Regions from separate parts of the Peribacillus sp. NPDC096379 genome, predicted to be linked through region 1. Evidence: riboswitches for the same ligand, from Rfam matches in the RefSeq annotation. Region 1 holds a riboswitch; the other holds the start of a gene.
What was found. Region 1 has a riboswitch for FMN ahead of ACIQZI_RS06000 (ECF transporter S component). Riboswitches for the same ligand answer to the same signal wherever they lie in the genome.
Positions count from the first base shown of each region.

Region 1 (6,544 bases):
GAACTGCTGCTTCCACTGAAAGTTGGTAATCAAAAGATTTCAGCCATTGTTGTTGGGGTTCCGCTTGATTTAAATGGTCAACAAGATGAAGTCTTTCTCTTTCAATCGTTAGAAACAATGGAAGAAGCCATTACATCTACTACAAAGTTCATTTTGCTTGCAGCTGGAGTCGCAATTATCCTTACAACAATCTTTGCGTTCTTTTTATCAACGAGGATCAATGCTCCATTAACGAAAATGCGGGAAGTAGCATTTGAAGTGGCTAAGGGGAAGTTTGATACAAAAGTACCGATTGTAACAGATGATGAGATTGGTGAATTGGCGATTGCTTTTAACCAAATGGGTAAACAGTTGAAGAATAACATGAGTGCCTTAAACCAAGAAAAAGAGCATCTAGCTAGCATTTTAAGAAGTATGGCAGATGGAGTCATTACGTTTAATAGAGATGGAACCATTTTGCAAACAAACCCGCCTGCAGAGCGTTTTTTGCATAGTTGGACTTTCGAGAAACTTGAGAATAATGGAATGGTTCCGTCTGTACTCATGAATTTATTTGATCGCTCGGAGCTACTTGACAAAGAGCAAGTTGGTGAAATTTCTTTGCAAGGTCATGATTGGGTGTTAATCGTCAGTCCGTTATATGGAAGTGAGAGCATCCGAGGTGCAGTTGCGATTATCCGTGATATGACGGATGAAAGGAAAATGGATAAACTCCGTACTGACTTCATTGCGAATGTCTCCCACGAATTGCGAACACCAATTAGTATGCTTCAAGGGTATAGTGAAGCAATCATTGATGATATTGCTGAAAATGAAGAAGACAAAAAGGAAATGGCAAAGGTTATTTATGATGAATCGCTCAGAATGGGACGACTCGTTAACGACTTGCTTGATTTAGCCAGATTAGAATCGGAAAATATGCAACTTTGTTGTGATTGGATCCAAATGGAAGATTACTTAGAAAGAATCGTCTATAAATTTTCGGGACTTGCTAAGGAGAAAGAAATTATTTTGATAACTTCATTGAGAAATCCAAATCTTGAATGGACGTTCGATCCTGACCGAATTGAACAGGTATTGACGAATTTAATTGATAATGCCATTCGTCATACGCCGATTAGTGGAAGAGTTGAAATCATTCAACGACTAGATGAACGCCATGGGTTGATGATAGAAGTGAAAGATTCAGGTTCTGGAATTCCAAAAGAGGATTTAGCCTTTGTGTTCGAACGCTTTTATAAAGCAGACAAAGCAAGAACTAGAGGGAGTTCAGGTACTGGTCTGGGGCTTTCTATCGCTAAAAATATTATCAATGCACATGATGGGAAAATATCGGTGAACAGCTTGATTGGAGTTGGAACCACTTTTACTTTTAGTTTGCCTCGAAAAATGAAAGAAAATGAATAAAACACGAAAATCTTGCCGGAAAATCTTGTTTCATAAGAAACTTTCATGGCGTTAAAACACCTTTGCCTAGTATTAAGGTAGATTGATTGCAAATAGAGAAACTGACTTCAATTAGGTGGCGAATCGGAGCAACATAGTAGTAGATGTCCATACGAAATCTAGTTTACTATTCGATGTAATGGGTAACCGTTTTAAGTCATACCGTCCACCGCTATACACCAGTAAGGCATTAGAGGAGGCGGTTCATGCTATCCTCTATTTGTCTATGGAAACAGCATGAATCCTCATCATAATTTTAATCCGCATGAACCCTTTACTTTAAGGCTTAGAGGAATTGAAGAAGCGAAGGTGGGAGATTACAGCCTATTATCCGGAATAAAAAATGAACGAAGTGGTCTACATATCAATCATTTCTCATACAAATAGAGAGTTGATGAAATTTATGTGAGGGGATAGATATGCTAGATTATGGAAAACGTTTGTTGATTGTATTGATTTTTGGAATTTGTATCAGTTTGATGTTTATTGGTGGGAAAGGTAAGCATGAAGTAGACGAAGGATTCATTACAAGAAATCTTAACGAAAATGTGAAGGACAAATACGGATACTTCATGTGAATTTTGTGTTTCTGACGATGAGTAACGACACGATATGATTCATGAATTGGCAAAAGAGGAAATCCCCAAATGGTCAGACCTCATACTCTATACACCGTTTAATCTGTCATATAAACGATATATAGTAAATGTGGGTTCTGATCATTTTGTTATGGGACAGCCTCTTTGTTCATTAGGCGATATTTAGTTACTTCATTGTAACGTGATTCGATATAAGAATGTAATATCTTCAAGTTGTTTTAGTTTCTCTTGCATGTCATCACTTAATGGATTATCAAAAGAGAGAACCATGATGGCCTCCCCACCAGCTTGTTTACGACCGACTTGCATGGTCGCAATGTTCTCACCATGGTCACCGATTATTTTACCAACACGGCCAATGACCCCGGGGCGATCCATATGCTGGACATACAATAGATTTCCTTCAGGATGGAAATCTATTGTGAAATCATTCAAACGAACGATGCGTGAACCATAGTTTTCCACATATGTTCCACTAATGCCAAGTTGTTTGTTATCTCCCTTGGCTGTAACGGTAATTAAGTTACTATACCCAAACGTATCATGGGAAGTCTTTTCGCCAATTGTCAGACCGCGTTCTTTAGCAATCAAAAGAGCATTGACTTCATTGACGGGCACATCTAATCTGGACTTGAAGAACCCAGATAGCAAACTTTTTGTTAAAATACTTGTATCAAAATCCAAAGCTTCACCTGCATAATTCACCGAGATTTCATGAATTCCTTCAGGCATACATTGACTGATAATCGATCCCATCTGTTTTACTAGTTCATAAAAAGGTTGAACCTTAGCAAACACTTCTTTGGATATTGCCGGAAGGTTAATCGAATTCGTGACAGGTTTGCCAGTAAGGAAGGATAGGACTTCCTGGGCAACTTGAGTTGCTACATTTAATTGGGCTTCTTTGGTCGATGCCCCAAGATGAGGTGTTGCAATAACTGAATCAAGTTCGAGTAATTTATGTCCCAATGGTGGTTCTTCTGCAAAAACATCAATGGCAGCACCAGCGATATGCCTCATGACAATCAATTCGTACAAATCATCTTCATTAATAATGCCGCCTCTAGCACAATTTAATAGATAAACACCTTTTTTGCATGTTAATAAATTTTCTTTATTTATTAGACCTCTTGTTTCTGGTGTAAGAGGGGTATGCACTGTGATAATATCAGCCAAGGTTAATAGTTTTGCCAGCTCAAGCGGAGTAACCCCCATTTTCTTCGCCCGATCCGTCGTTAAGAATGGATCATAGACGAGTACATCCATACCGAAAACTTTTGCACGTTTCGCGATTTCACTGCCGATTCTGCCCATTCCGACAATCCCTAAACTTTTCCCATAAAGCTCTGTACCTGTAAAAGAAGATCGTTTCCATTCCCCATTCTTAAGTGAGGCATGAGCTTGAGGAATATGACGCATTAGAGAAGCCATCATAGCAAAAGTGTGCTCAGCTGTAGATATTGTATTCCCGTCTGGTGCATTGACAACGACGATTCCGCGTTTAGTAGCAGCAGGGACATCGATATTATCGATACCGACTCCAGCACGAGCAATGATTTTAAGATTTGGCATAGACGAAATTAGTTCTTCAGTTACAGTCGTTGCGCTTCTAACGAGGATCGCATCTATTTCATGAAGTTCGTTTTTGGCTTCTTCTACTGTTTTTTCAATTAGCTTTACCATAGGTGCTACTAATAATGGCCCTAGTCCCTCTGGTTTAATTGCGTCCGCAACTAAAATCTGATACAAAACAAAACACCCCCTCTAAAATAATTAACTTAAATTTCAGTTAATTCTACAGGATGGATATACAAGTGTCAATTTTAGAAATTTTCACATGTTAAAAACAAGGAAGATTTCATCATTTAACACTTATTTGATCATAGTGCAAATTTAAATCCTTGCTTTTTTTTTCATTCGATGATAAATTAAAACCAATCAAGATGGTATGGATATTTGGAAATGTATGTGTAATAGATTAGTAGCAGTTCGTTCTCCAACTTAAGAGATAGGTAACAGAGGCTAATCTGGTCGCATATAATATTTCTTGTATTCTACTACTTGAAACACATTTTCGGAAACGGAAAAAAAATCGAATAGGTCTATCTTCGGGGCGGGGCGTAATTCCCCACCGGCGGTGATGAAGGGACACCTTCAAAGCCCGCGAACCTTCGGGTTGATTTGGTGAGAATCCAAAGCCGACAGTATAGTCTGGATGGGAGAAGATGGAGGTTTCTTTCGAAATGTTCAATTTTACTTGAATTGAACGTTTATTTGACGATACCTTTAAAGCTCCCTTTAGTTCTATGAATTAAAGGGTATTTGAATGGTCGCAAATAATTTCGATGGAACCAATCCTCTTTTTCGTGGGGTAGATCACAAAAAAGAAGGAGAGAGATCTATGAAGGTGTACAATGTAAAGAAACTGGTTATTTTGGCAATGTTGGGGAGTATTTCTTATGTGTTAATGGTATTAAATTTTCCATTCCCTGGTTTACCACCGTTTTTAAAGATTGATTTCAGTGATATTCCGGCCATAATAGCTGCGCTGATTTTCGGTCCTATTGCAGGGATTATCGTTGAATTGCTGAAAAATGTATTGGATTTTGTCATGATTGGAAGTCCGACGGGTGTGCCTGTAGGGCATATTGCTAACTTTGTAGCTGGAGTTCTATTTGTTTTGCCAACCTATTACATTTTTAAAGTATTAAATTCAAAACACGGAATGACAATTGCTTTAGTTGCGGGTACGATTATCATGTCTTTATTAATGAGTGTGCTAAATTATTATGTGATTCTTCCAGCGTATACGCTATTTATGAACTGGGATGCCATGTCATCTCAGGAAACAAGACAATTTGTTACGACTGCAATCCTTCCATTCAACATTTTGAAGGGTGGATTGATTACAATCGTATTTACACTGCTTTACATTAGAATGAAAACTTGGATTGATAAACAAGCATTATCTCATAATGCTTGAAGCGAATAGATGATAAGAGGCTGTCACAACAGGGTCTGACCTATTGCGGCAGCCTCTTTTTTATTAACAATATTGATTAATATTTACTTTGAAAAACTCCACCTTACATGTGTAAGGTGGAGTTTTTCAAAGTTGTTCGCTTTTATTTGTGCTTACTCAAATTTAGTAGCGTCTCCATCAAATGATTCATCTGCAATTTTGATGGAATCTGTTGGACAGCCTTCGAAAGCATCCATCATATCATCTAAAAGAACATCAGGAACTTCAACAGTTCCTTCATTATCATCTAGTATTACGAAGGCGATGCCTTCATCATCATAATCATAAATGTCAGGCGCTGCAGCTCCACAAGCACCACAAGCGATGCATGTATCCTTGTCAACGATTGTATATTTAGCCATTACAAAACTCCTCCCGGTAAATCCGCACTTTTCTGCTTTAAAATTGGTTCATGCCCTTGCATACTTCCTTATTGTAAAACTGAATGTAGAAATTTTCAATATAAATGTAATGAAAACACTTTTTGTATCGGGTTTTGTCAAACGAAACGATATGAATTTGTGACAAATTTAATGTTGATATTAAAAAAACGGCCAGTTTTTTAAAATCAATCAGGTTTCATAACCAATAGACTTCAATGTTTTGGTACAATGATAGAAGGTAGAGATTATAACAAGGTTGTGAATGTAAAAAATGCAAAATTACTTTGAAATGATCGTCCTATATTGTATTCGTATATTTAATGGAGAACGCTCTGTTTATGCTATTTTACATATGCTAAAGGGGAAAAAATCGTCTCAAACGATTCAAGATATTCATCTGTTTGGACTGACGAATCTGTTAGGTACATTACCTGATATTTCGAGAAGACAGCTTGAAATAACTGTAGATAATCTGCTTCAATCAGGGCTACTTATCACTTTACCTCAAAATGGCTATTATCTGGTAACCTCGAACGGTCAAGAACTACTGCAACAGCATCTGAAAAAGTATCCATTCCCAGAAACGTTGAATGGATTCAGATTTCAAAATCGTACCCAATCGTATTGGAGCAGATTAAGCCTCTTGATTCAAACTATATCACATATTATTCACAAGCAAAATCGTTTCTATCCGATTCAAAGGGATCTCCAAACACAAACATGGGTCAAACGGTATTTAGCCCAAAATCGGCAAAGTAGAGTGGAAATTGGGCGTCATTTATTTGACGAATTATCTACACTTCTGGAAAAAAGACCGGAAAAGGAACGAGACGTTTTTGTAAAAAGATTAACAGGTATTCATCGTATAGGAAGAACTTATTCGCAAATCGCCAAAGAATTACATGATGACGAGTGGTATATGCGGTACTTATTTCTCGGAACGATTCATTTTATGTTACAGCAAATAGATGACTCATCAGTGCAGTATCCTTATTTATACAGCATTATTAAAGATGTTCAAGGCAATTCGCACACTCAGTTAACTAACTCGACGCAAAGGACTTTAAAGTATTTATATGATGGGAAATCGTTAG
Region 1 is NZ_JBIWFD010000001.1:1,272,843-1,279,386, forward strand. Features, by position in the region: gene ACIQZI_RS05985 (ATP-binding protein) at 1-1,407, shown strand, start outside; gene ACIQZI_RS05990 (hypothetical protein) at 1,866-2,024, shown strand; gene serA (phosphoglycerate dehydrogenase) at 2,217-3,794, opposite strand; FMN riboswitch at 4,146-4,276, shown strand; gene ACIQZI_RS06000 (ECF transporter S component) at 4,447-5,028, shown strand; gene ACIQZI_RS06005 (ferredoxin) at 5,181-5,429, opposite strand; gene ACIQZI_RS06010 (YpbB family protein) at 5,722-6,544, shown strand, end outside.

Region 2 (6,544 bases), on a different contig from region 1:
AGAAGCAGGTCTTGCATTCGGTTCAGGGATGGCAGCTGTTTCAGCCGTTTTACTGGCATTAACGAAAGCGGGTGACCATATTATCTGCTCACAAGGCTTGTATGGCTGTACTTTCGGATTATTACATTTGATGAAAGAGAAATATCATATTACACATGACTTTTCAGAAATGCTGACCGAGGAACAAATAGAGACATTGATTCGGCCTGAAACAACATGTATTTATGTGGAAACACCGATAAATCCAACGATGAAAATGATAGATTTAGAGATGGTCGCTAAGATCGCGAAAAAACATCATATCCAAGTCGTTGTCGATAATACCTTTTCGTCGCCTTATTTGCAGACGCCACTCGCCTTAGGCTGTGATATCGTACTTCATAGTGCAACGAAATATATTTGTGGCCATGGAGATGTGGTTGCAGGACTTGTTGTGGGAACACAAGAATTTATTAGCAAAATGGCCAGGACAACGCAGAAGGATATCGGTGGGATTATCTCCCCCTTTGATGCTTGGCTTTTGTTGCGGGGGTTGAAGACTCTACCTGTCAGAATGGATCGGCACTCTTTCAATGCCGAAAAGCTATTCAAAAAACTGAAGCAACATCCAAGTGTTGCAAAGGTCTATTATCCTGGAGATACAGAGCATCCTGACTACCGTATTACCCAAAAGCAAATGAAAGCTGGCGGCGGTATTATTTCGTTTGAAATTAAAGGTGACAAGCAGGACGCACAAAAAATGTTGAACTCACTACAATTAATTAAAATTGCGGTCAGCCTAGGTGATGCGGAAACGCTCATTCAACATCCAGCCACAATGACTCATTCGGTTGTTCCTATTGAATCCCGTTTGAAAATGGGCATTACAGATCAACTAATTCGTCTTTCCGTAGGACTAGAGAATTGGGAAGACTTATGGGAGGATTTGGATGAAGCCTTGAACAGGCTGCAGGCTTAATGAAAGAAGATGCCCTCAAAAGGATCTGACCCTTGGGGGACATCTTCTGCTACTGTAAACGAACTTCTGTCTAAAAAGTATTTATTAAAAATGGGCAACTTACTACAAAAGTATCCCCTTTTCATGTAATATTGAAGGGGGTTATTGTTGGAATAATCTGAATTGAGTTATGGATTATTATTTGATGTAACACAAGGATGTTCCTATAGATAGAGAAACTGTTCGTATAATCAGAGGATTATTATGAATACTCTCTTGGGTGATCTCTCTATAGATTACAATATTTGGCGAAGGAGAAATGAATGATGACAAAAGAAGAAAAACAAGTTTTATTTAAAGAAGCGATGGGCAACTATCCAACAGGGGTAACCATTGTGACAGCTACTACTCCCAACAATGAGCCAGTTGGATTAACTGTAAATTCATTTGCATCTGTTTCACTGGACCCTACCCTAGTTCTTTGGTCAATTGATCATAAAGTTTCTTCCATTAAAGCTTTTACTGAAGGTGGAAAGTTTGCGATACATATTTTAGCTGGTGAGCAACAGGAATTATGCAAAATCTTTGCTAGTAAAAATGTGGATCGTTTTAGTCAATGTGAGTGGGAGTTTTCTGCGAATCAATTACCAATCATTCAAGGTGCTTTCGCTGTTTTGGAATGCAAAACGTTTAAAACAGTTGAAGCAGGAGATCATACCATTTTAATTGGCGAAGTAACCGATATACAAATCGAAAAGAAAGATCCTATGTTATATCACCGTAGACACTTCGGTGCAATTCCTGATGAATTTTATCCAGTGTCTGAAAAATAGGATCCGAATTCAGGTATTGGACCGCTTGTGAATGAACAAAAAGCTGAACCTTTTAATGGATGACCCTGCCTTGGACCTTTGAGGAGGGTTTTTATTTTGACTAAATGTATTGGAAATAATCTAACTAACTTAGTGATCATTAATAGTTGATCTACTTATCAAGTAACGAATAGTTATTTACGATCCGATAATTTTTTTTCCCTAATATCACAAGGGATCAGATACTACCATCTGTTCGAGCTCTATCTTGCTAATTCAGTGTAATATTCTGCGAATGTTGAATATACTATCCCATCAATTGAAATGAATGGTGGATATTGACTATGGAGATTGTTAAACAAGGCGAGGATCTGATTATTACAGGAGCGGGGTTTTTAGTAGCTGGGACAATCATTTCTGCTATTGGAGCAACAAATGTGATTATCACAGGTACCGATAATGGATTAGAGCTCGTAGCCAGAGGAAACGCGGTCGAGGGATTTGGAAATGTGCTACAAGCAATCGGCAGAACGAAAGTGTATGAAATCGAAGGTAGAGAAGAAGAGATATTGAGTATTGTGGGCTGCTGGTTTCAGGCTGGCGGTAACTTCACTAATACTATAGCCAACGAGGTGATTCTTGAAGGGTCACAAGAGGAGGAGGGACTTAGATTGAATGCCCTTGGTAGTGGCGTGCAATCAGTAGGTGCCTCCCTAGAAGCCGTTGGGGCCCCAGTCGATCGACCGTTGGAGAGTGCGGGAAACTGGGTGATTGCCCTTGGCGCCTCGATTGACTCGATTGCGAATTTATTTATCTTACAGGATAAAAAGAAACAAGGTGATGCTTTGGTTGTGTTCGGCAGTTATTTGGAAGTGGTTGGTGCGCTGATTGAGCTATATGCATTGACTAGTATAAGGGAAGAAAGTCTACTAGAAACGGAAGATAATCGTTATCAATATCCTAGAATATCTGTATGATTTTAAAAAAACAGGGAATTATCAATAGTGTGAAAAATCGCGCAAATTCATAATATGTGAGCCGATTTTTTTACAAATGTACGATTAGCTTGTATAATATAATACAAGTGTAGAATTACACTTGTGAAAAAGGCGGTATTATTCCGCTAAATATGTTTGTCCTTCGGGGTCGGGTGTAAATCCCAACCGGCGGTGATGAAGAAATTCTAAGCCCGCGAGCCTGTAAAAAGGCAGGATTTGGTGAAATTCCAAGGCCGACAGTATAGTCTGGATGGGAGAAGGACATATGGAACTGGTTAAATGGCATTCGTGAACCCTTTATTTTGAAAAAAATCGAAATAAAAGGCTTATTTGGCTATATAATAAATCCATAATCTCCCTTTAACTCCTTAGGTCGTACCTATGGGGCTATTTGTGTTTTTTTTGTTGAAACTTCAAATTGAGAAAGAGGGTGAAAACATGTTTACTGGAATTGTCGAAGATGTCGGAATGGTCCAGTCGTTAAAAAGAGGGATCCAAAGTATGGCACTTACGATTGAATCTCCTAAAATTGTTGAAGATGTTCAATTAGGCGATAGTATATCGGTCAATGGCGTTTGTCTAACAGTCATTGAATTTACCAATCGTTTGTTTACAGTAGATGTGATGCCAGAAACCGTTAAGGCATCAACGATCAAACTGTTAAAGCCGGGGGCAAAGGTTAATCTAGAGCGGGCAATGAGTGCTCAAGGAAGATTCGGTGGACATTTTGTCTCAGGCCATATTGACGGCACAGGTACGATCACGAAAAAAGAACATAAAGAAAATGCGGTTTACTATACGATTAAGCTAGCAGAAGGATTAGCGCAATATTGTATCCCAAAGGGTTCTATTGCTATTGATGGGACGAGCTTAACCATATTTCAGATTGAGAAGAATGAGATCACCATTTCGCTTATTCCGTTAACACATAAAGACACGATTCTTGGACAAAAGAACGTTGGAGAAGTCGTAAATGTTGAAAATGATTTGATTGGAAAATATATCGTCCAGCAAATAAAAAATAATGGACAAACTACTGGATTAACAGCAAGTTTTCTTTTAGAAAATGGATTCTGACGAAGGAGGTGCTTTTAGATGTTTCAAACGATTGAAGAAGCAGTGGAAGATTTGAAAGCTGGCAAAATCATCATCGTTGTCGATGATGAAGATCGGGAGAATGAAGGCGATTTTGTCGTATTGGCAGACAAGGCAACGCCTGAAGCGATTAACTTTATGGCGAAATATGGTCGCGGTTTAATTTGTACAACGATTACAAATGAGCTCGCTCGGAAATTAGACCTTCATCCAATGGTTGAGAACAATACAGATTACCACGGAACAGCCTTTACAGTAAGTATTGATCACGAAAGTACGACTACGGGAATCAGCGCGTTTGAACGTTCGACAACGATGCTTGCCCTTTTGAATAATGATTCTACTGCCCAGGACTTTAAACGCCCTGGACATGTTTTTCCAATTATCGCTAAAGATGGCGGGGTACTTGAACGAACAGGACACACAGAAGCCTCTGTTGATCTTGCCCGTTTATGTGGAGCGGAGCCAGCTGGAGTCATATGTGAAATTATGAATGAAGACGGTTCAATGGCACGCGTTCCAGAGCTCGAAATTATTGCTAAAGAACATCAGCTTTCATTTATTACGATTGCCGAGTTAGTTCGCTATCGTAACCAACTTGAGTCAAAACATAAAGAAACACCAGAACACGCTTAAATTTTATTAAACCATTAGGGGGAATTATCATGGGTAAAAATTTTGAAGCACAACTTATCGGAACAGGGTTAAAAGTAGGAATAGTTGTCGGCAGGTTCAACGAGTTCATCACAGGAAAATTACTTTCTGGTGCATTAGATGGACTTAAACGTCATGGAGTTAGTGAGGATGATATTGACATCGCTTGGGTACCGGGAGCATTTGAAATTCCGATGATTGCCAAAAAATTAGTTCAAACTAAACAATATGACGCTGTGATTGGATTAGGTACGGTCATTCGCGGAGCAACATCACATTATGATTATGTATGTAATGAAGCAGCGAAAGGCATGGCTGCTGTAGGACTTGAATCTGGAACGCCTGTGATTTTTGGCTTACTTACGACAGAAAATATCGAGCAAGCCATTGAACGCGCAGGTACAAAAGCAGGAAACAAAGGTTATGATTCAGCTGTTTCCGCGATTGAAATGGCGAACCTATCTACTTTAATCGGAAAATAAGGAATGCGTATTTTGAATGATAAGTCGTTCTGTGTATATATCGGCTAAATTGCCGATTTAAATATATTATGGAATCAGAAAAAGGAGCCAATGTGCTCCTTTTTTCGTGGTTTGAAATAGATTGGCGTATAAGTTCAGAATCCGACGCAAATACGAGATTTGCAAATTGCTCGGCGGGACCACACTTTGTAGAAAAGAGACTCCTCTAAAAGCGGGATTGCGCAAAAATGCATTTAAAATCCTAAGCCAATTCACCGAACCACTCCATAATTACAATTTTTATAAAAAAACTCGAAGCTAAATGATGCAGAGTTACGACTAAAAGTGGAAACTAAAAGCCAAGTTGCGTTCAAAAATCCTCTTTTTCGAGCATTACGATCCGGAAATCAAATTTGCGCGCCAGAGCTTGACTTTTAAGGTAAATGGCCACTATTTACGAAATATTAATCTTCCTCCTTAAGGTGGTATGGTATATTATGGGTATAGGGGCATACGGTAGTAAATCATATAGAGGGGGATTTCGTATTAAACATTATCTTTTTGATCTACCAGGAGAAAACGGTTGGAAAAGATACTTGCTATCATCGGTTATCATTTTGGTTGCTCTAATTGCTGGGAGTGTTCTGTACGCCATATTGATGATGATTACAGGTCTTCTAAATGGAGATGGCATCGTTTTTGATAATAAATCTGGTATGTTCGTAGGCGTCGACCCAACGCTCGATTTATTGTTTATGAATCTAATGTATGTCGTTTGGATGTTTGGAATTTGGCTTTCAATCCGGATTGTACATAAACGGAAACTGAAGACGCTGATTACTGCAAATGATCGAATCAATTGGAAACAAATCTTTGGTAGCTTTGCACTCTATTTTGGTCTTATGGTGCTATTAGAGCTCGTCTATTTCTTAATTTTCCCTGAACATTTTGTGTGGAATGAGTTTGATTTAGAAAAATTTTTATTTCTGTTTTTCGTCGTTTTAGTGTTAACTCCGATTCAAACGACAGTTGAGGAGTTAATCTTCAGGGGATTTCTTTTGCAGTGGATTGGAAAGGTGATTAACAACCCCATTGTACTAGCAATCATCATGGCATTGATTTTCGGATCATTGCATTTCTTTAATCCAGAAATGGAGCGTTCAGCTATTTGGGTCGGACTTGATTATGTATTTGTGGGGTTTATGTTGACATTCCTTGCCGTAAAAATGGGGAGCTCGGAGCTGTCAATCGGTGCACATGCTGCCAATAATATGTTCCTTTTCTGGTTTATCGGTGATCCACAATCTGTAGGTGGAAGTGTTCCTGCACTTATCACTGTGGTGAACAACGACCCGGCGATTTCATTAGTATTAGATGTCATTCTTTTTCTGGTTTTTTATCTGATAGCCGTGAAGAAATTCAAACCGTCCGCTATATAAAGTGAAACTCAATCAGTGGGGACCCAGAAGTCTAGATAGGTAGACTTTATGGGTGCCCTTTTTTATGTGCAACATCTATCAATGTATTCAAGCATCGATGAGAATGTTCAGTGTGAAAATGAAAGATAAAACGTAAATTAGTACCAAG
Region 2 is NZ_JBIWFD010000003.1:381,128-387,671, reverse strand. Features, by position in the region: gene megL (methionine gamma-lyase) at 1-958, shown strand, start outside; gene ACIQZI_RS15900 (flavin reductase family protein) at 1,264-1,770, shown strand; gene ACIQZI_RS15895 (DUF6944 family repetitive protein) at 2,094-2,726, shown strand; FMN riboswitch at 2,882-3,013, shown strand; gene ribE (riboflavin synthase) at 3,186-3,824, shown strand; partial or broken gene ribB (3,4-dihydroxy-2-butanone-4-phosphate synthase) at 3,843-4,469, shown strand; gene ribH (6,7-dimethyl-8-ribityllumazine synthase) at 4,508-4,978, shown strand; gene ACIQZI_RS15875 (CPBP family intramembrane glutamic endopeptidase) at 5,455-6,396, shown strand.
Region 2: another riboswitch for FMN. It lies ahead of ribE (riboflavin synthase); the one in region 1 lies ahead of ACIQZI_RS06000 (ECF transporter S component).